2 regions of the Marinococcus halophilus genome follow, and region 2 is predicted to be linked to the other one. Evidence: a T-box and tRNA genes for the amino acid it is inferred to sense, from the RefSeq annotation. Region 2 holds a T-box; the other holds one or more tRNA genes.
What was found. The T-box of region 2 lies ahead of pheS (phenylalanine--tRNA ligase subunit alpha). A T-box ahead of a tRNA ligase gene usually reads a tRNA of that ligase, here a tRNA-Phe.
Positions count from the first base shown of each region.

Region 1: it encodes a tRNA-Phe, which carries the amino acid that the T-box ahead of pheS (phenylalanine--tRNA ligase subunit alpha) is inferred to sense. The anticodon was not compared.

Region 1 covers NZ_FVZD01000006.1:2,030,823-2,041,022, reverse strand. The annotation lists rRNA gene B5066_RS16500 (23S ribosomal RNA) at 1-2,698, shown strand, start outside; rRNA gene rrf (5S ribosomal RNA) at 2,764-2,880, shown strand; tRNA gene B5066_RS16490 (tRNA-Asn) at 2,895-2,969, shown strand; tRNA gene B5066_RS16485 (tRNA-Ser) at 2,972-3,062, shown strand; tRNA gene B5066_RS16480 (tRNA-Glu) at 3,080-3,154, shown strand; tRNA gene B5066_RS16475 (tRNA-Val) at 3,160-3,235, shown strand; tRNA gene B5066_RS16470 (tRNA-Met) at 3,248-3,324, shown strand; tRNA gene B5066_RS16465 (tRNA-Asp) at 3,328-3,403, shown strand; tRNA gene B5066_RS16460 (tRNA-Phe) at 3,508-3,583, shown strand; tRNA gene B5066_RS16455 (tRNA-Thr) at 3,594-3,669, shown strand; tRNA gene B5066_RS16450 (tRNA-Tyr) at 3,675-3,759, shown strand; tRNA gene B5066_RS16445 (tRNA-Trp) at 3,767-3,840, shown strand; tRNA gene B5066_RS16440 (tRNA-His) at 3,865-3,940, shown strand; tRNA gene B5066_RS16435 (tRNA-Gln) at 3,951-4,025, shown strand; tRNA gene B5066_RS16430 (tRNA-Gly) at 4,029-4,103, shown strand; tRNA gene B5066_RS16425 (tRNA-Cys) at 4,138-4,212, shown strand; tRNA gene B5066_RS16420 (tRNA-Leu) at 4,236-4,325, shown strand; tRNA gene B5066_RS16415 (tRNA-Leu) at 4,340-4,425, shown strand; gene B5066_RS16410 (hypothetical protein) at 4,547-5,248, opposite strand; gene queG (tRNA epoxyqueuosine(34) reductase QueG) at 5,334-6,479, shown strand; gene B5066_RS16400 (methylated-DNA--[protein]-cysteine S-methyltransferase) at 6,509-7,036, shown strand; gene trmL (tRNA (uridine(34)/cytosine(34)/5-carboxymethylaminomethyluridine(34)-2'-O)-methyltransferase TrmL) at 7,057-7,530, shown strand; gene B5066_RS16390 (antibiotic biosynthesis monooxygenase family protein) at 7,548-7,853, shown strand; gene B5066_RS16385 (DUF5366 family protein) at 7,869-8,426, shown strand; gene B5066_RS16380 (transglycosylase domain-containing protein) at 8,440-10,200, opposite strand, start outside.
Region 2 covers NZ_FVZD01000006.1:769,915-780,114, forward strand. The annotation lists gene infC (translation initiation factor IF-3) at 92-646, shown strand; gene rpmI (50S ribosomal protein L35) at 690-893, shown strand; gene rplT (50S ribosomal protein L20) at 935-1,291, shown strand; gene B5066_RS09995 (sigma-w pathway protein ysdB) at 1,335-1,742, opposite strand; gene B5066_RS10000 (M42 family metallopeptidase) at 2,009-3,097, shown strand; gene B5066_RS10005 (TrmH family RNA methyltransferase) at 3,204-3,971, shown strand; T-box leader at 4,027-4,245, shown strand; gene pheS (phenylalanine--tRNA ligase subunit alpha) at 4,295-5,329, shown strand; gene pheT (phenylalanine--tRNA ligase subunit beta) at 5,345-7,768, shown strand; gene zapA (cell division protein ZapA) at 7,886-8,137, shown strand; gene B5066_RS10025 (CvpA family protein) at 8,143-8,715, shown strand; gene polX (DNA polymerase/3'-5' exonuclease PolX) at 8,853-10,200, shown strand, end outside.

The sequences.
Region 1 (10,200 bases), 1.3 Mb from region 2:
TTTCCCGAGTAGCGGCGAGCGAAACGGAATCAGCCCAAACCGGGATGCTTGCATCCCGGGGTTGTAGGACCCCCGCACGGCAGGCGGGGAGGATAGGCGAAGCGGCCTGGAACGGCCCGCCAGAGACGGTAACAGCCCGGTAGCCGGCATCCTCCCCCCGCCGGGGGTATCCTGAGTACGACGGGACACGAGAAATCCCGTCGGAAGCTGGGAGGACCATCTCCCAAGGCTAAATACTCCCTAGTGACCGATAGTGAACCAGTACCGTGAGGGAAAGGTGAAAAGCACCCCGGAAGGGGAGTGAAACAGATCCTGAAACCGTGTGCCTACAAGAAGTCGGAGCCCGTTAAGGGGTGACGGCGTGCCTTTTGTAGAATGAACCGGCGAGTTACGCTCGTCTGCAAGGTTAAGCCGCAAAGGCGGAGCCGCAGCGAAAGCGAGTCTGAAGAGGGCGATCAAGTAGGCGGGCGTAGACCCGAAACCAGGTGATCTACCCATGACCAGGGTGAAGGCCAGGTAACACTGGCTGGAGGCCCGAACCCACGCAAGTTGAAAATTGCGGGGATGAGTCGTGGGTAGCGGTGAAATGCCAATCGAACCTGGAGATAGCTGGTTCTCCCCGAAATAGCTTTAGGGCTAGCCTCGGGTACGAGAGTCCTGGAGGTAGAGCACTGATTGGACGAGGGGTCCTTCCCGGATTACCGAATTCAGTCAAACTCCGAATGCCAGTGACTTGCTGCCCGGGAGTCAGACGGCGAGTGCTAAGATCCGTCGTCGAGAGGGAAACAGCCCAGACCACCGGCTAAGGTCCCTAAGTCTGCGTTAAGTGGAAAAGGATGTGGAGTTGCTTAGACAACTAGGATGTTGGCTTAGAAGCAGCCATCATTGAAAGAGTGCGTAATAGCTCACTAGTCGAGTGACTCTGCGCCGACAATGTACCGGGGCTAAACGCAGCACCGAAGCCGTGGACTCTCCCGCATGGGAGAGATGGTAGGGGAGCGTTCTAGGGGCCCCGAAGCCGGACCGTGAGGACCGGTGGAGCGCCTGGAAGTGAGAATGCCGGTATGAGTAGCGAAAAGAAGGGTGAGAATCCCTTCCGTCGAAAACCCAAGGTTTCCTGAGGAAGGCTCGTCCGCTCAGGGTTAGTCGGGTCCTAAGCCGAGGCCGATAGGCGTAGGCGATGGAAAACAGGTTGATATTCCTGTACCACCTCCGTTCCATTTGAGTGATGGGGGGACGCAGGCAGGCACGGCCGCGCGCTAATGGACATGCGCGTTGAAGCTGGCAAGGCCGGGGGAGCGGCAAATCCCTCCCCCAGACGGCCAAGCGGTGACCAGGAGGGCCCTACGGGGCCCGAAGGGCCGGCACCTACCCTGCCAAGAAAAGCCTCTAGCGAGGAACGTGGTGCCCGTACCGTAAACCGACACAGGTAGGTGGGATGAGTATTCTAAGACGCGCGGGAAAACTCTCGTTAAGGAACTCGGCAAAAGGACCCCGTAACTTCGGGAGAAGGGGTGCTCCCCGGGGTGCATAGCCCCAGGGAGCCGCAGTGAAAGGGCCCAAGCGACTGTTTATCAAAAACACAGGTCTCTGCGAAGCCGTAAGGCGAAGTATAGGGGCTGACACCTGCCCGGTGCTGGAAGGTTAAGAGGAGGCGTTATCCCCCTCCGGGGGGAGAAGCGCCGAATTGAAGCCCCAGTAAACGGCGGCCGTAACTATAACGGTCCTAAGGTAGCGAAATTCCTTGTCGGGTAAGTTCCGACCCGCACGAAAGGTGCAACGACTTGGGCACTGTCTCAACGAGAGACCCGGTGAAATTATAATACCTGTGAAGATGCAGGTTCCCCGCGACAGGACGGAAAGACCCCATGGAGCTTTACTGTAGCTTGACATTGGATGTGGGTACCACTTGTACAGGATAGGTAGGAGCCATCGAATCCGGACCGCCAGGTTCGGAGGAGGCGCTGGTGGGATACTACCCTGGTGGTATCGACATTCTAACCGCAGGCCGTGATCCGGCCTCGGGACCGTGTCAGGTGGGCAGTTTGACTGGGGCGGTCGCCTCCCAAACAGTAACGGAGGCGCCCAATGGTTCCCTCAGAATGGTCGGACATCATTCGCAGAGTGCAAAGGCACAAGGGAGCTTGACTGCGAGACCCACAAGTCGAGCAGGGACGAAAGTCGGGCTTAGTGATCCGGCGGCACCGCATGGAAGGGCCGTCGCTCAACGGATAAAAGCTACCCTGGGGATAACAGGCTAATCTCTCCCAAGAGTTCACATCGACGGGGAGGTTTGGCACCTCGATGTCGGCTCATCGCATCCTGGGGCTGAAGTAGGTCCCAAGGGTTGGGCTGTTCGCCCATTAAAGCGGTACGCGAGCTGGGTTCAGAACGTCGTGAGACAGTTCGGTCCCTATCCGTCGCGGGCGCAGGAAAGGTGAAAGGAGCTGTCCTTAGTACGAGAGGACCGGGATGGACACACCGCTGGTGTACCAGTTGTTCCGCCAGGAGCACTGCTGGGTAGCTACGTGTGGACGGGATAAGTGCTGAAAGCATCTAAGCATGAAGCCCCCCTTAAGATGACCTTTCCCCTCTACGGAGATAAGACCCCTTGGAGATGACGAGGTAGATAGGTCCGGCGTGGACGCATGGCGACATGTGCAGCGGACGGATACTAATCGGTCGAAGTCTTATCCACGCTCAGCACGATACGCGGCGGTGGCCGCGGTCTCGGTATTTGGTTGTCAGGGCCCGACGGGCCGGTCCGGTGGCAACAGCGAAGAGGTCCCACCCGTTCCCATGCCGAACACGGAAGTTAAGCTCTTCAGCGTTGATGATAGCCGGGGGCTCTCCCCCCGTGAAAGTAGATCGCTGCCGGGCTTTTTTTATTATATTCCGCAGTAGCTCAGTGGTAGAGCAATCGGCTGTTAACCGATTGGTCGCAGGTTCGAATCCTGCCTGCGGAGCCACTGGAGAGCTGTCCGAGTGGCCGAAGGAGCACGATTGGAAATCGTGTAGGCGGCATTCCCGTCTCGAGGGTTCGAATCCCTCGCTCTCCGCCATACATATTTATTTCAGAGGCCCGTTGGTCAAGTGGTTAAGACACCGCCCTTTCACGGCGGTAACACGGGTTCGAATCCCGTACGGGTCACCATTTACGGAGGATTAGCTCAGCTGGGAGAGCACCTGCCTTACAAGCAGGGGGTCGGCAGTTCGATCCTGTCATCCTCCACCATATATTTTATATCGCGGGGTAGAGCAGTCTGGTAGCTCGTCGGGCTCATAACCCGGAGGTCGTCGGTTCAAATCCGTCCCCCGCAACCAAAAGGGCCTGTGGTGTAGTGGTTAACATGCCTGCCTGTCACGCAGGAGATCGCGGGTTCAAATCCCGTCAGGCCCGCCATTTTACCTTTATTCGTATTGACAAACAAAATGAATAAGGTATAATTTCAGTTGTCTATTCCGAATTGCTTCATTGAATCAATTTATGGCAACAATATCTAATGTGGCTCGATAGCTCAGTCGGTAGAGCAGTGGACTGAAAATCCTCGTGTCGGCGGTTCGATTCCGTCTCGAGCCACCATTCAAAAAACGCCGGTCTAGCTCAATTGGTAGAGCAACTGACTTGTAATCAGTAGGTTGGGGGTTCAAGTCCTCTGGCCGGCACCATATGTGGAGGGGTAGCGAAGTTGGCCAAACGCGGCGGACTGTAAATCCGCTCCTTCGGGTTCGGCGGTTCGAATCCGTCCCCCTCCACCACTTATACAGGGGTATAGTTTAATGGCAAAACAGCGGTCTCCAAAACCGCCAATGTGGGTTCGATTCCTACTACCCCTGCCATTTTTAATGTGTTATGTTCACATGGCGGTTGTGGCGAAGTGGTTAACGCACCGGATTGTGGTTCCGGCACGCGTGGGTTCAATTCCCACCAATCGCCCCATATTGGATAATGGGCTATAGCCAAGCGGTAAGGCATCGGGTTTTGGTCCCGTGATGCGCTGGTTCGAATCCAGCTAGCCCAGCCAATTGCGGAAGTAGTTCAGTGGTAGAACACCACCTTGCCAAGGTGGGGGTCGCGGGTTCGAATCCCGTCTTCCGCTCCATTATTAACATAAGCATTAAGCCATTCTCTGGAATGGCGGTATAGCCAAGTGGTAAGGCACGGGTCTGCAAAACCCTTATCCCCCGGTTCGAATCCGGGTACCGCCTCCATTATTAAAGAGAAGCAAACGCCTGCCGGGGTGGTGGAATTGGTAGACACACAGGACTTAAAATCCTGCGGTTGGTCATCAACCGTGCCGGTTCGAGTCCGGCCCTCGGTACCATTTTTTAGTTGAACGGCGAAGTGGCGGAACCGGTAGACGCGCTTGACTCAAAATCAAGTGTCCTCTGGACGTGTGGGTTCGAGTCCCACCTTCGCTACCATTTAACGAGCCAGGAAAACGTTTCTAGAGAGAAGCGTTATTTTTATGTTTAATTTTAAATGCGAAAGCTGGATATAAAGAAAAAGTCTTTCCTTTTTAAAAAGGAGAGACTTTTTTTATAATTATAAGGAGAACTCCCAAACAGGAGAAGCTGCGCGCAGAAGACGGCTTTCTACGGTGCCTCCGTGAATTTGAGTAAACATATTTCCCACTGCCTGAGTAAGTTCAGCAGCAGAATCATTGGAGAGCTGTGGCCGTATAAAGGTTAATTGTATTGCTGTAGTAGTCGAACGGCTGGTTCTGCTGTCCAGGCCTGGTCCACTTAATGAGGCCAATGTTTTCTTGCGGTCTTTGGCGATAATTTGTCCGTACATCGGATGGAGATGGTTTTCAGTGATCTGAAGCTGGTCCTGCTCTACGCCGAAGCCGATTTTTACATAATCGAAGACAGTATCTGCATCGATCAATATAACCGGAGTTTCATACTGAAGATTAAAAAAATGAATGAGGTCTTCACTGGAATGCTCAGAAGGCGGGATATTATCTGCCTGTAAATTTTTGTACAGCTGTTCATGGAGAGGTGGCAGCGAACGGTCAATAAGCCCTGCCTGTTCTAATATTTGTTGCCACTGCCGAACACCTGTATAGTCATAGACAGACTGATCAAGCAGATCCATCTGGATTTGTTTATGGAAGAAGTCCACGCGCCCCCGAAGCATTCCAGGGGAGTCATCAATAACAATGTCGCGGTAGATGTTGACGCCGCATTGAAAAGAAGGAATAATTTTAAAAACAGCAGAAGAAATAGAAATGTCTTTGAGCATATATATCCCCCTTCATGTCTAGCTCATAATGTATCATACCACTTTCACAGACTCCGGCGAAATGATTTATAAAGGAGGGCCGTCCATGCGAACGGCACAGGAATTAAAAGAGGAAATTCAGGCATTTGCGGAATCTATCGGCATTGATAAAGTAGGCTTTGCTTCTGCCTCCCCCTTTGTAACCTTAAAAGCAAGGCTGAAAGAACAGCAGCGGCTGAACTATCAGTCCGGCTTTGAAGAAGACGATATTGATAAAAGAACGCACCCTGAGCTTCTCCTGACGGAAGCGACAACGATTATATCTATCGCCCTCGCATATCCCACGAAGCTTCCGGAGGCACCAAAGAATCGCCCTGGAGCACGCAGAGGCCAGTTTTGCCGTGCTTCCTGGGGTAAAGATTACCATGACGTCCTGCGGGATAAATTAAACCAACTGGAGGCCTTCATACAAGAAACGGTTCCGGGAGCAGAGTGTAAATCGATGGTTGACACTGGTGAATTATCGGACCGTGCAGTGGCAGAGCGTGCGGGCATTGGATGGAGCGGCAAAAACTGCGCTATAATTACCCCTGAATTCGGCTCGTATGTTTATTTAGGCGAAATGATTACTACGCTGTACCTGCCGGAGGATACTCCGCTGATGGATCAATGCGGCACATGCAACCGCTGTGTGGATTTATGCCCCACGGATGCTTTGATTCAGGGAGGCCAGCTTGACGCGAAAAAGTGTATCGCCTATTTGACGCAGACGAAGGAAGCGCTGCCGGAGCGCTACCGCCATAAGCTTGGCAATAGATTGTACGGATGCGACACCTGCCAGCAGGTGTGTCCGGAAAATAAAGGGGTAGATTTCCATAACCACCCGGAATTTGAACCGGAGCCGGAAGTAGTGAAGCCACTGCTCGAACCGTTATTAACAATTTCTAACCGGGAGTTTAAAGAAAAATTCGGATACATTGCCGGTTCGTGGAGAGGAAAAAAACCAATTCAGCGTAACGCCCTGATCGCTCTCGGCCATATGAAAGAAAAATCCTCGATACCGACAATTGTACAGCTGCTCTGTAACGATCCGCGGCCGGTGATACGAGGGGCCTGTGCCTGGGCATTAGGAGAAATGCCAACGCAGGAAGGAGTCGAGGCACTGCATCATGCTGACAGCAGGGAAAAAGACGAAGAAGTGCTTGAAGAAATCTCAAAAGCATTGGATAAAACATCTCCGGAACGAGTATAATAGAAGAAAATGTATCAAGGAGGATTATTATGGAGGCGTGGGCTGCATCGCGAACAATCGGTAATATAGGTGAAGTGACCGTAGTAATATACGAAGGCCGTGTCTGCATGCTGCACTTTGGTTCCTTAAAAGAAAATGAAGAACGAATAAAGCGTTGGCTGAAAAAGCATATCGGTGCTTCATGCGGACTGCGGGCAGAACTGCATCCTCTGCATAATAAAGTTTTCCGGGAGCTCGAAGAATATGAGGCGAACGAGCGCACCGATTTTACGGTGCCGCTCGATATGAGGGGGACGCCTTTTCAAAAAAGAGTATGGGAGGCCCTTCAAGGTATTCCTTATGGAATGACAAAGTCCTATGCAGAAATTGCTGCAGAAGCTGATTCGCCAAAAGCTTTCCGGGCAGTAGGAATGGCTAATAACAAAAACCCGGTTTCCATTATCGTTCCGTGCCATCGGGTCATTGGGAAAAACGGGAAAATGGTAGGGTTTGGCGGGGGAGTACATGTAAAAGAAGGACTGCTTGAACTAGAAAGAGCGCAGGCGGTATCGCGGTAGGAAAAGAAGGAGAGAGCGATTTGGCTTTACACGTGGTATTATTTCAACCAGAAATACCGGCAAACACTGGAAACATTGCAAGAACGTGTGCGGGGACGGATACTCACCTGCATTTAATACGCCCGCTTGGTTTTTCTACGGAGGACCGGATGTTGAAGCGGGCGGGATGTGATTACTGGCCCAATGTGCAGATTCACTATTATGATTCACTTGAAGAATGGATGAACTCGTATCCGGAAGCGGAATTTTTCTTTGTAGAAACAGTAGGCTCGTCTTCATATGCCGTGCATGACTATTCAGATCCGGCGAAAGATTATTTTTTTGTATTTGGGCGTGAAACTACTGGCCTTCCCGAATATGTGACTGAGAAGTATCAGGAAAAGTGTATCCGGATACCCCAGAATGATAAAGTCCGTTCATTAAATTTGTCCAACACGGCAGCTATTTTAGTGTATGAAGCGCTTCGCCAGCAGGCGTTTCCACAATTACAATAATGAAAGAGGGATAAAAAATGTACGTTGTTATTAATGAACTTGAGGTGCCGGCAGAAGCGAAGGAACAAATTCAGGAACGTTTTGGCGCTAGTGCTGAAAAGATGAATCAGGTGCCGGGGTGTTTGGAATTTTTGTTTTTAGACGAAACGACAGAAGATGGAAAACAGCTTGTTTTCACAAAGTGGGAGACCAAGGAAGACTTTCAGAACTGGCTTGAAAGTGACTCTTTTAAATCTTCTCATCGATCAGGCGGGCAGGAAAAAAGAGAGAGCGCTGCCACCGGTAATCAGATCCGCCAATTTCATGTCGTCCATGCTAACTGACCCCTGGAGTACGCAATGAAAAATGCCTATTTGACCAGCCACTTTCCGATCCTTGCTATTTTATTTTTCTGTTTATCCTTTGGCATCTGGACCCAGCAGTATACCGCCGCTTTTTTAGAAACGGCCGGTATTTATCAGGGCATGCTCGAGTTTTTTTCAGAGAATGGAATTAAATTAACCATGCTTTTTATACTTATGCTTGCGTTTTTTATGATCATTGCTGCCTTAAAATTAATTTCGGATACAATGATGGGGCTGTCCTTGTTATTTTTTTTAAACGATGAAACTGGAGACGCCCGCTCTTATCTTCAAAGCTGTGGATGGATTTATTTAATAGCTGGGGGAGTGTCGCTGTTTCTTACTTCCCAACTTTATCTACTCGGAGGGCTTTTCATTGGAGCGACGCTTTTATCATTCGTGTATTTGATTATCCGCCTGGCCCCCTCTCTTCGTTTTACTGGAGTGGCTGGTTTTTTTCTACTGCATTTGTCTTTCTGGGGGCTTTTTATTATTGGCACGGGATATGCGTTTTTACGTTTGTACAATAGTTTTTTACATAGTTTGCCAGTATGAAAAAAACGGACGGCTAAGGCTGTTCGTTTTTTTCGTAAAGCATGGGATAAATCGTTTTCCAGAAAGCGATGGCGCTGTTATCCGGAGGTAGGGGCCGGGGGTCGTCGTATCCATGCCAGACCCCCACTGTGTACCTGTCGTCATAGCCGGCAAACCAACTGTCTCTCGTAGCATTTGAAGTACCCGTTTTGCCGCTGACATCTGCAAAAACTGCCAGGCTGGAAGCCGTTCCTGAAACGACAGTGGCGCGAAGAACTTCACGCATTTGATCATTGGTTTCAGGAGACCAGACGGTGGTTTCCTGGGACTCCCATTCAAACAGGAGCTTTCCATCTGCATCAGTAACAGAAGTAATAGCACGCGGTGGCTCGTACGTTCCGTCGTTAGAAAATACGGTGTAAGCGCTTGTTAATTCCACTGGTGAAACACCACGTTCAACGCCGCCGAGAGCAGCAGCGTACTGCCTGTCTGCCGGAGTTAATTCCGCCCACTCAAACTTCTCGAGGTACTGAAAGGAAGCTTCTAGACCGGTTTGATGCATAAGGCGCAGAGCGGAGGTGTTGTAGGAAAAGGCAAGCGCTAATTTAATTGTGACGCGCTCTTTTGCTGCTCCACCTTCATTTGCAGGGCAATAGGAAGCAACACAGTATTTTTTGGTAGAAACTAATTGGTGAATCGAACGCTCGTGTTCTTCAAGGTACGGTCCGTAGACGAGCAGCGGCTTCCATACTGATCCAGGCTGTCGGTAAGCCTGAAAAGCCCGGTTGAATTCATATTCATGATAATCTGCCCCGCCGCTCATGGCCGTAAGAGCGCCGGCACGATGATCAATGATAACGGCGGCTCCTTCTATGCCGCGCTGTTGCCAGTAGGAGCGGGATTTTTCTATTAGCATATTCTGTATATCAGTGTCCATGGTGGTATGGATGGTAATACCGGACTGAAGGAGCTGGTTTGTGCGTATGTTAAGCTTCTCGGAAAGAGCTTCTTTTTCGCTTCCCTCCGCTTGATTGAGCCGTTCGTCCCAACCTTCGTTTTTTGCCACAAGCTGTTTGAATTCGTGTTTTACATAATCAGTATAATCAGGATAGGGATTGGCATTTCTTTCTTGTAAATCTACAGAAACAGTTTCTTCGGAAGCGCTCATTTTTTCTTCAGCGGTTATCACTTCGGCTTCATTCATTTTTTCCAATATCCACAGCTGCCTTTCCCGGGTCCGCTCGGGATGTTCCACGGGGTTATAGTAGGACGGATTAGCCGGTACCGCTGCCAAAAAAGCTGTTTGCGCGAGCGAGAGATCACTGCTTGACCTGCCAAAATAGGAATGGCTTGCCGTTTCGAAACCGTAAATACCTTCGCCAAAATAAATAGTGTTCATATACATTTCCAGTATTTCGTTTTTTGTATAGGATTGTTCGAGCTGGTAAGCGAAAAGAACTTCGGCAACCTTTCTTTCATAGGTCTGCTGATGAGAGAAATAGATATTTCTTGTCGCCTGCTGCGTAATTGTACTTGCTCCTTCTTCAATGCTCCCGGTACTTGCATTGCTTATAAGAGCCCGTACAACGCCTAAAGGATCAACTCCCTGGTGTTCGTAAAACTTTTGGTCCTCTGTGGCAATAAATGCAGCTCTGGCATGTTCAGGAAAGTGAGAAAGCGATACGTAACGACGGTCTTCCTCTGTCCTGTATTCAGCAATTTGATCACCCTTATGGTCGGTAACGTAACTGTTCTGGGCAATAGGTACGCTGGAAACGTCCACCTGTTCTTCAAG
Region 2 (10,200 bases):
CTGCTTCAGAGGGTGCCTGCACGTTTTTTCGTTGTGCCAATGGTAAGCATTTGCGTGGAAGCCCCGCGCACTAAATTTCTGGAGGTGGCTTATTATTCGTAAGGACCAAAAGGTAAACGAGGGCATCCGTGCCCGTGAAGTTCGACTCATCGACGCTAACGGAGAGCAGCTTGGAGTAAAATCAAGAAATGAAGCTTTAGAGCTGGCCGGGAAAGAAAACCTTGACCTCGTTCTTGTCGCTCCAAATGCGAAACCGCCTGTCTGCCGTATTATGGATTACGGTAAATACCGTTTTGAACAGCAGAAAAAAGAAAAAGAAGCCCGGAAAAAGCAAAAAACGATCAATGTTAAAGAAGTTCGTTTGAGCCCGAGCATCGAAGAACACGACTTTAATACAAAACTTCGCAATGCACGGAAGTTTTTATCTAAAGGCGATAAAGTAAAAGCAGCTATCCGCTTCCGCGGTCGTATGATCACCCACTCTGACATTGGTAAAGAAGTACTGGACCGGTTTGCGAAAGAGTGTGAAGACGTGAGTACGATTGAAACGAAGCCAAAAATGGACGGCCGCAGCATGTTCCTCATGCTTGCTCCAAAAGCAGAACAGGAACGTGAACAAAAAGAAGAATCCAGCAAAGAAGAATAGACAGCGGTTTTTCCCGTTATATTAAAAAAGGAGGATGTCACTTATGCCAAAAATGAAATCTCACCGCGGAGCAGCAAAACGTTTTCGCAAAACAGGAAGCGGCCGTGTAAAACGCGCACGCGCATTCACGAGCCATATGTTTTCGCATAAATCCCAAAAGCAAAAGCGTAACCTTCGTAAACCGGAGCTTGTTTCCAAATCCGACTACAAGCGTATCAAGACACTACTGCCGAAAACGAAAAAATAAGCAAGACCAAATAATTAATATAAGCTAAGGAGGGGTTGACGATGCCAAGAGTAAAAGGCGGATATGTGGCACGTCGCAGACGTAAACGAGTATTAAAACTCGCGAAAGGATATAGAGGTTCAAAGCATACGCTGTTTAAAACAGCGCAGGAACAGGTAATGAAGTCCCTGCAGTATGCTTACCGGGACCGTCGCCAGCGCAAACGCGAATTCCGTAAGCTCTGGATTGCGCGTATCAACGCAGCAGCGCGGTTGAATGGCTTGTCCTACAGCCGCATGATGCATGGTTTGAAGCAGGGCGGTATTCAAATGAACCGTAAAATGCTCGCAGACCTCGCGATAAACGACGAGAAAGCATTCGCAGAACTTGCTGAAAAAGCGAAATCAAACCTAAACTAAAATGCAAAAAAGCGGAGCGCCCGTCAATAGGGAGTTCCGCTTTTTATCGTTTTCCCGGCCGCTCCGCTTCAAGCTGCTGCATAAACTCTTTCACCGGGCTGTTCCATTCAATGGCAGCCTCCGGGTAAAGAGCAAGAATTTCCCGCTCAAGGAAGGTGAAATCCTCCCGCTGGAAGCCGCGCAAATGCTCACTTTCAATCACCCAGAGCGAAATCGTAACCACTTCAAATGCTTTTTCGGTCGTACCTACGTATTTCTCTCCTTCAAACATGACGCCTTTATGCGTAGCGAGCAGGTTTTTACGTACGTTTTGCTGGTCATCAAGCAGATAGAATTGTTTTTTTTGATGGGCGGCTTCTAATTTTCTTCTTGAATTATTCCAGTATTTCCAAAACGAATATATGATTATAATGAGAGCAATCAGCAACAGCAGTCGCAAAAGAATTCCCAATCTTTACACCCTCCTTTGCATATACCGGATTAAGCGTACATGAGCCTCAGCATTTCTAATATATACGCACAGTATATTAAAAAGTTTCACCTGAACCCGGGCAAGATAGATTATGTTTGAGCCCCGGGGCAAAGTTCTTTATACTGAATATGGAAGAACCTGTACCACACTGCTTGTATTGATGAGAATATTAGTTTAAGACATTAATGATATTTTCCCTTTGCATGTGTGCGTAAAACAACCATACATAAAGGAGGCAGCATGAAATGGCAGAATTAGATCCGACATTGCAGATGCTAAAAGACCTCACGGACGCAAACGGCGTTCCGGGGAACGAACAGGAACCGAGAAAAGTGATGACTCAGTACATTTCACCGTATGCTGATGAAATGAGTACCGATCGGCTCGGAAGCCTTATCGCTAAAAAAACCGGCCAGGCGGGCGGTCCGAAATTGATGATCACCGGCCATCTGGACGAAATTGGTTTTATGATATCGGGGATTGATGAAAATGGTTTCTTGAAATTTCAGACTCTTGGTGGATGGTGGAGCCAGGTGATGCTCGCCCAGCGGGTGAGGGTAATGACGAAAAAAGGAAATATTACTGGTGTCATCGGTTCTAAACCACCGCATATTCTACCGGCAGAGCAGCGCAAGAAAGCGATGGAAATTAAAGATATGTTTATTGATATCGGGGCTTCGAGTAAAGAAGAAGCAGAATCCTTCGGCGTACGCCCAGGCGATTCGGTCGTGCCGGTATGTGATTTTGAAGTGATGAATAATGAAAAGTTTCTAATGGCAAAAGCCTGGGATAATCGCATTGGCTGTGCCATTGCAATCGAAGTACTCAAACGTCTCGAAAACGAATCCCATCCGAATGAAATTTATGGTGTCGGTGCAGTTCAGGAAGAAGTCGGCCTTCGCGGTGCGAAAACAGCAACCAACCAAATTCAGCCCGACATTGGCTTTGCTGTTGACGTGGGCATTGCCGGTGACACTCCGGGTGTGGCAAGCAACGAGGCTAAAGCAAAAATTGGCAAAGGACCGCAGCTTTTGATGATGGATGCTTCTGTTATCGCCCACAAGGGACTGCGTGATTTCGTTGTAGGAGTAGCTGAAGAAAAAGAAATTCCTTTTCAGTTCGACATGATGGCGAACGGAGGCACCGATGCCGGCTCTATTCATTTATCCGGAGAAGGAGTGCCATCGATGGCTATTACAATTCCGACCCGCTATATTCATACCCATGCGGCTATTCTGCACAGGGATGACTTTGAGCATGCCGTACAGTTAATCGTAGAAATTGCTAAGCGCTTAGACCGGAAGACAGTAGATTCGTTAACGTACGACGCATAAAAATAATAACCTTTCCTTCCATTACGGACGGAAAGGTTATTCGTTTTCTTACTGCCGCCAGGCAAAATGTGCTACGATGAGAGAAAATACTGGGGGAGACAACGAAGTGAAGCGGATAGAGTCGGCAAAAAATCCAAAAGTAAAAGAAATAAAAAAACTTCATAAACGTAAAGAACGGGAAAAGTCGGGCCTATTTTTAATTGAAGGAGACCACGCGTTAACAGAAGCCGTGCGGTCGCAGGCCTGGATTGAAGAAATTTTCATCGAAGAACACAAAGAGTGGCCGCAGGTTTTTAATGAAATACCGACCCCGGCAACGGAAGTAACAGAAAGCGTCATGAAAGAAATCAGCTCGACCGAAACGCCGAAAAATATCGTAGCTGTATGCAGGGTTCCTGAATTTTCCAATGTCAAAAGCGGCGGGTATTCTTTTTTTGTTTTAGTCGACAGCATTCAGGACCCTGGCAATTTGGGAACAATCATCCGGACGGTCGACGCGCTTGGAAAAGGTGTAGTTGTTCTCGGGGCAGGCACGGTGGATGCATACAATGCAAAAGTGGTCCGGGCGACGCAGGGATCACTGTTTCATGTTCCGGTTCTGCAGGAGGATCTGGGCGAATGGCTGGAATGGCTGCAGGAAACGGATATTCCGTGCTTTGGGACTTCACTTGAAGAAGGAACGTCGTATTCAGCCCTGGAGCCGCAGCCCTATTTTGCGTTAATCATTGGCAATGAAGGAGCAGGTGTGCAAAAGAAATGGCTCGAGCGGACCGATCAGAACCTGTATATTCCGATCCCGGGACAGGCAGAATCATTAAACGCTGCGGTTTCAGCCGGCATCCTGCTGTACCATTTGAAGCAGACGGATTGGTGATGGTTGCAATTGGGCCGGGCTTTTTCTATAATAATGCATATTGAAACGTATAAACACAAATGCGCAGATGAAGAGTAGTAGCATTGCTTCCTGCTGACCAGGGAAAAGGTATCGTGGACTGAAAATACCTTGCAGTAAGGATTTGTGAATTCACTTCGGAGCAGCCGCTGGAGTATTCCCCGTGGAAGAAAAGCGTGCCGGAACCTGTCGTTACAGGAAAGTGAGCTGTGCACTGCAGCTAACAAGGGTGGTACCGCGAGCCTTCGTCCCTTTTCAGGGAGAGGGCTCTTTTTATTTGGCATAAAAATGGAGGGAACCAGGATATGATAGAACGCTTGGAAGAGCTGCAGCAGGAAGCGCTGCAGCAGATTGAAAAAGCTGGAGATACAAAAGAATTGGAGCAGGTGAGAGTAAAATACTTAGGAAAGAAAGGTCCTATTACAGAAGTGCTCCGGGGAATGGGGCAGCTGTCCAAGGAAGAGCGTCCTGTGGTCGGCCAGAAGGGAAACGAAGTACGTGAAGCCATCCAGGAGCGTTTGGAGAAAAAGACGAAAATGCTTGCTGACGAAGCATTAAAGGAAAAACTCAAAAATGAAACGCTGGACGTGACACTCCCCGGACGCCCGGTCCAACGCGGGGCGAAGCACCCGCTCACAAGCGTGGTTGAAGAAATCGAAGACATATTTATCGGGATGGGCTTTGAAGTGACAGAAGGCCCGGAAGTAGAAACCGACTATTATAACTTTGAAGCGATGAATCTGCCAAAAGATCATCCGGCCCGGGACATGCAGGACTCTTTTTATGTCAGCAGCGATCTGCTGATGCGTACGCAGACCTCTCCCGTCCAGGCCCGTTCGATGGAGCGTCACCAAGGCAAAGGCCCGGTGAAAATCATCTGCCCGGGCAAGGTATACCGCCGGGATGATGATGATGCTACCCATTCCCACCAGTTTATGCAAATTGAGGGGCTGATGGTTGACGAAAATATTCGAATGAGTGATTTAAAAGGAGTGCTTGAAACATTCGTGAAGGAATACTTCGGGGAGGAAAGAGAAATCCGTCTCCGCCCGAGTTACTTCCCGTTTACAGAGCCATCTGCAGAGCTTGACGTTTCATGTGGCATCTGTGCAGGTGAAGGCTGCCGCATCTGCAAGCATACTGGATGGATCGAAGTGCTCGGGTGTGGAATGGTACACCCGCGTGTGCTTGAAATGAGCGGCTTTGATCCCGAAATCTATAGCGGCTTTGCCTTTGGCATGGGAGTGGAACGGTTCTCCCTCTTAAAATACGGCATTGATGATATCCGGCATTTTTACACGAACGATATGCGCTTTTTAAAACAATTCACTCGAGTATAAAAGGAGAATACAGACATGTTGATCTCATATAAGTGGCTGAAAGATTATGTAGATGTTGAAGATATTGCTCCCGAGGAAATTGCCGACCGCCTGACTACGGGAGGCGTAGAGGTGGACGCTCTGTACCGGCGCTCCGAACCAATTGAGGGATGTGTGGTCGGCTACGTTGTCGAGGCCAAAAAGCACCCCGACGCTGATAGTTTAAACATCTGCCAGGTGGATCAGGGAGCAGAGACGGTGCAGATTATCTGCGGTGCTGATAATGTGGCGGCCGGGCAGAAGGTTGTAGTTGCAAAGCCAGGCACCGTGCTGCCCGGGGGCATGGAAATTAAAGCGACGGACATCCGCGGCCAGGAGTCCAATGGCATGATTTGCTCCCTCCAGGAGCTCGGTATGGAAGCAAAGCTGGTTCCAAAACATGTGGCTGAAGGCATTTTTGTTTTTGATGAAAATCCGGAAACCGGTTCGGACGCAATAAAAGCCCTTGGCTGGGATGACACGGTGATGGATCTCGATATTACGCCAAACCGTGCCGACTGCCTGAACGTCCTCGGGGTTGCATATGAAGTAGCAGCCCAGCTCGACCGTACCGTGAAGCTTCCTAGGACCTCTGTAAAAGAAAGCGATAAATCTGCGTCGGCTGCGGTCAATGTGAAAATCGAAAACGGTGAGGACACCCCTTATTACGGGGCGAGAGTTGCCGAAAACATCCAGGTGAAGCCTTCTCCGTATTGGATGCAGAACCGTTTGATGGCTGCAGGCATCCGGCCGATCAGCAACATCGTGGACATTACCAACTACGTGCTGCTTGAATATGGACAGCCGCTGCATGCGTTTGATTTTGACGCTTTCGGCTCTGACGAAGTACTTGTGCGCAGAGCGTTCGAAGACGAAGAAATACAGACGCTTGACGGCAATAAGCATCACCTTTCAAGTGCACATTTAGTCGTAACCAACGGCACAAAGCCGACGGCGCTCGCAGGAGTGATGGGCGGAGAGCACTCAGAAGTCGGCGACGGGACGACAAATATCCTGCTTGAAGCAGCTCTGTTTCATCCGTCATTAATTCGCCAGGCCTCCAAAGACACACGGATACGAAGCGATGCAAGTGTCCGTTATGAACGGGGTCTCGACACAGAAAGGGTAGAGCAGGCAGCAGACCGGGCAGCTTATTTGTTTGCTGAACACGCGGGGGCTTCTATTCTGCAGGGCATCGAACAGGAGGATCATCGAAAGCCTGGCGGCCGGTGGGTCACGGTGAGCGACCGCAGCATCAATCAGCTGCTGGGAATGGAGCTCAGTGGTTCAGAGATGGTCCATATTCTCGAACGCCTTGGTTTTCAAGTGGCTGATAAAGAAACGGGCAGTATCGAAGTATATATCCCAAGCCGACGTCCGGATATTCACATCGAAGAGGACGTGGCGGAAGAAATCGCCCGTATGCACGGCTATCAGGACATTCCGAGTACATTGCCAAAAGGGGCAACGACGGCTGGGAGTTTAACGGCGGAACAAAAAAGAAAGCGGACGGTTCGCCGCTTTTTGGAAAGTGCCGGCTTGAGTGAAGCTGTCACCTATTCCCTGACGACTGCCGGCTCTGCCTCACGTTTTACGCTTTATCCGGAAAAGCATACGATGGAAGTAACTATGCCGATGAGCGAAGACCGCAGAGTGCTGCGTCAGAGCCTGATTCCACAGCTGCTTGAAGGAGTCAGCTATAACCGCAACCGCCAGACGAAGGACATTGCCCTATTTGAAATGGGCTCGGTGTTTCTTTCCGAAGAAGAACGTGCCTCCGTCCAACCGGAAGAACGCATTATGCTTGCTGCGGTAGTAAGCGGCAGGTGGGAAAGCCACTTATGGCAGGGAGAGACAAAAAGAGCAGATTTTTATGTGATAAAGGGAATTGCAGAAGGCATTCTTGAGGAACTGCACGTGGAAAGCCGTGCTTCGTTTACTCTGGCTGAACGCAGTGATATGCATCCCGGCCGCACAGCTGACATCCAGCTCGATGGAGAAACAGTGGGCTATGTCGGCCAAATCCATCCAATGACCGCCGGGGATTGGGATATTGCCGAAACGTACGCTCTCCAGGTTGATTTAACGTCCCTGCTTCAGGCAGCTGAAACACCGGTGCGTTATCAAGCGCTGCCGAGGTTTCCTTCCACTACCCGCGATATTGCGATCGTCGTAGATGAAAGCGTTCCTGCAGCTGACGTGAAAAATGTGATCGAGGCCGCAGGCGGCAGCACATTATACAGCACTTCTTTATTTGATGTTTATCAAGGCGAAAATTTGACGCCCGGCAAAAAGTCCCTGGCGTTCACCCTTGTGTATCTGGATCCGGAAAGGACGCTGACTGATGAAGAAGTCACCTCTGCCCACGACCAGGTCCTTCGCATGCTGGAAGAAAAAACGGGGGCAGAGCTCAGGCAGTAAATGGCTGGCGGGCATCTGGCGGTTTAACGAAGCAGCTTCACAGGGAAATATATTCAGAGCCTTTTTATTCTGTTACTATTAAAGAAAAGGCACACTTAAGAACAGGGGGCGGAAAACGTGGCTGATGATCAAAGTAAAAAACGCACTACGGTTACAATATACGGCCAGCAGTACACGATTGTCGGTGATGAACAACCCTCGCATATTAATCAGGTAGCCAATTATTTAGATAAGAGAATGAAGGAATATAAAGCATACAATCCTTATTTGGATACAACGCGCCTCGCGGTTTTGACGGCTTTAAATGTAGTGGATGATTATATTAAACTTAAAGAAGAAGTGAACAAGGACAAAGATTCTGAAGGATAATGCTTATGGAAATAGTAATAGATGTTCTGCTTGTTGTGATTTTAATCGGCAGCTTTTTCACGGGGCTTCAGCGGGGCTTTGTTCTTCAGCTGCTCCGCCTCGTCAGCCTGGTTGCAGCATTCGTTGTTGCGTTTTTATTTTATGAAGAAGTGGCACAGATGCTAGAACAATGGATCCCCTACCCGTTTGGTCAGCAGCCGGAAGGGTCGTTCCTGGCTGCTTTTGACACCCGCAGCCTGTTTTATTATTCTATCGCTTTTCTTCTCTTATTTGTTGGCACCCGTATTGTTGCCGGCTTTTTAACCGGAACGGCAGGCGGTATCGCCAGGCTGCCGGTGCTGAGAACGATCAATTACTGGCTTGGCGGTGTGCTGGGTGTACTGGAAACGTATGTTATTTTATTTATTGTTCTGGCTGCAGCAATGCTGATGCCGTTTCCGGCCCTTGAACCAGTAGTAAATAACTCGGTAATCGCAAACTTTATATTACATGACACCCCATGGCTTTCCGGCTGGTACGAGCAAATCATGCCGGAAGAGCCCGGGAACATGGATGGCCCAATAGAGAATGAAGGTTGACTTCCCTGCGTGTCACAGGGGAGTCTGTTTTTATGTCTTCAGCACGGCGGCATGAATTTAGACAGAATTATTAACTCCCGTTATACTCAAAAAAGAATGCCTAACATGATTAAAGCTGACGTGTGGAGGAGATTAGCATGAATAAAAAAGATCTTATCGGTCATTTGGAAACAATCGCTGTATATATGGAAATTAAGGGAGAGAATCCTTTTAAAATTTCTGCCTACCGCAAAGCAGCACAGGCACTTGAATACGATGAGCGTTCGCTGGGTGAAATCGATGATGCAGGCGCTCTGAAGGGCATCGGTAAAGGAACAGCTGCTTTAATAAAGGAATGGCGGGAAAATAACGGGGAAACTGAATTGATGAACACTTTGACAGAAGAAGTTCCGGAGGGGTTGATTCCGCTGCTGAAGCTTCCAGGGCTCGGAGGAAAAAAAGTGTCAAAGCTTTATCAGGAGCTCGACATAACAGACCGGGACTCACTGGAGCAGGCGTGTTTAACCCACGATGTTCAGAGTCTCGAAGGCTTTGGGGCGAAAACGGAGCAGAAAATACTGGAAGCGCTCGCGGAGGAAGGAAAGCGTCCGGAACGGCTTCCGATTGCCTATATGCTTGAAATGGCCCAAAAGCTCGAAGCGTCTCTTGAAACAGTGAGAGATGTACGAAAATATGCGCGGGCGGGCAGTCTTCGCCGGGTGGAAGAGTCAGTGAAGGATCTGGATTATATTATGAGCGTAAAAGATGCGGAACATGTTCGTAAACAGCTGGTAGAGCTGCCCGAAGTAGCCAAAGTCATTAACGATGGCACAAGCAAGGTCAGCATTGAAATTAAAGGGGAATATAATGTTCAAGTAGACATTCGTCTGGTGGAGGAAGAAGATTTTGCGAGCACCCTGCATCATTTCACCGGCTCTAAGGACCATAATGTGCAGATGCGTCAGCTTGCAAAGGAACGAAATGAAAAATTAAGCGAATACGGCATTGAAGACAAAGACGGACGTAAAACAACGTTTCAGGATGAAACCGAATTTTACGCTCACTTTGGCCTGTATTTTATTCCGCCAGAAGCACGACTGGGAAGAGGCGAAACGGATACGTTCCAAGAGCCGTATCCTTATATAGAAAAGAAACACATCCGCGGTGATCTTCATATGCACACTACGTGGAGCGATGGCTCTCTTTCAATTCGGGAGATGGTGGAAGAAGTGAAAAAACACGGCTATGAATGGCTGGCGCTCACGGACCATTCTAAGTATCTCCGCATTGCCCATGGGCTGGATGAAGACAGAATCCGCAGGCAGATGGAAGAAATACAAAACGTCAGAGAAGAAGAAAAAAATATTCAAATCTTTGCCGGTATTGAAATGGATATCCGGCCTGACGGAACGCTTGATATTGACGATGACGTGCTCAAAGAGCTCGATGTTGTCATTGCTTCCATCCATTCCTCCTTTTCCCAATCAGAAAAAGAAATTATGAACA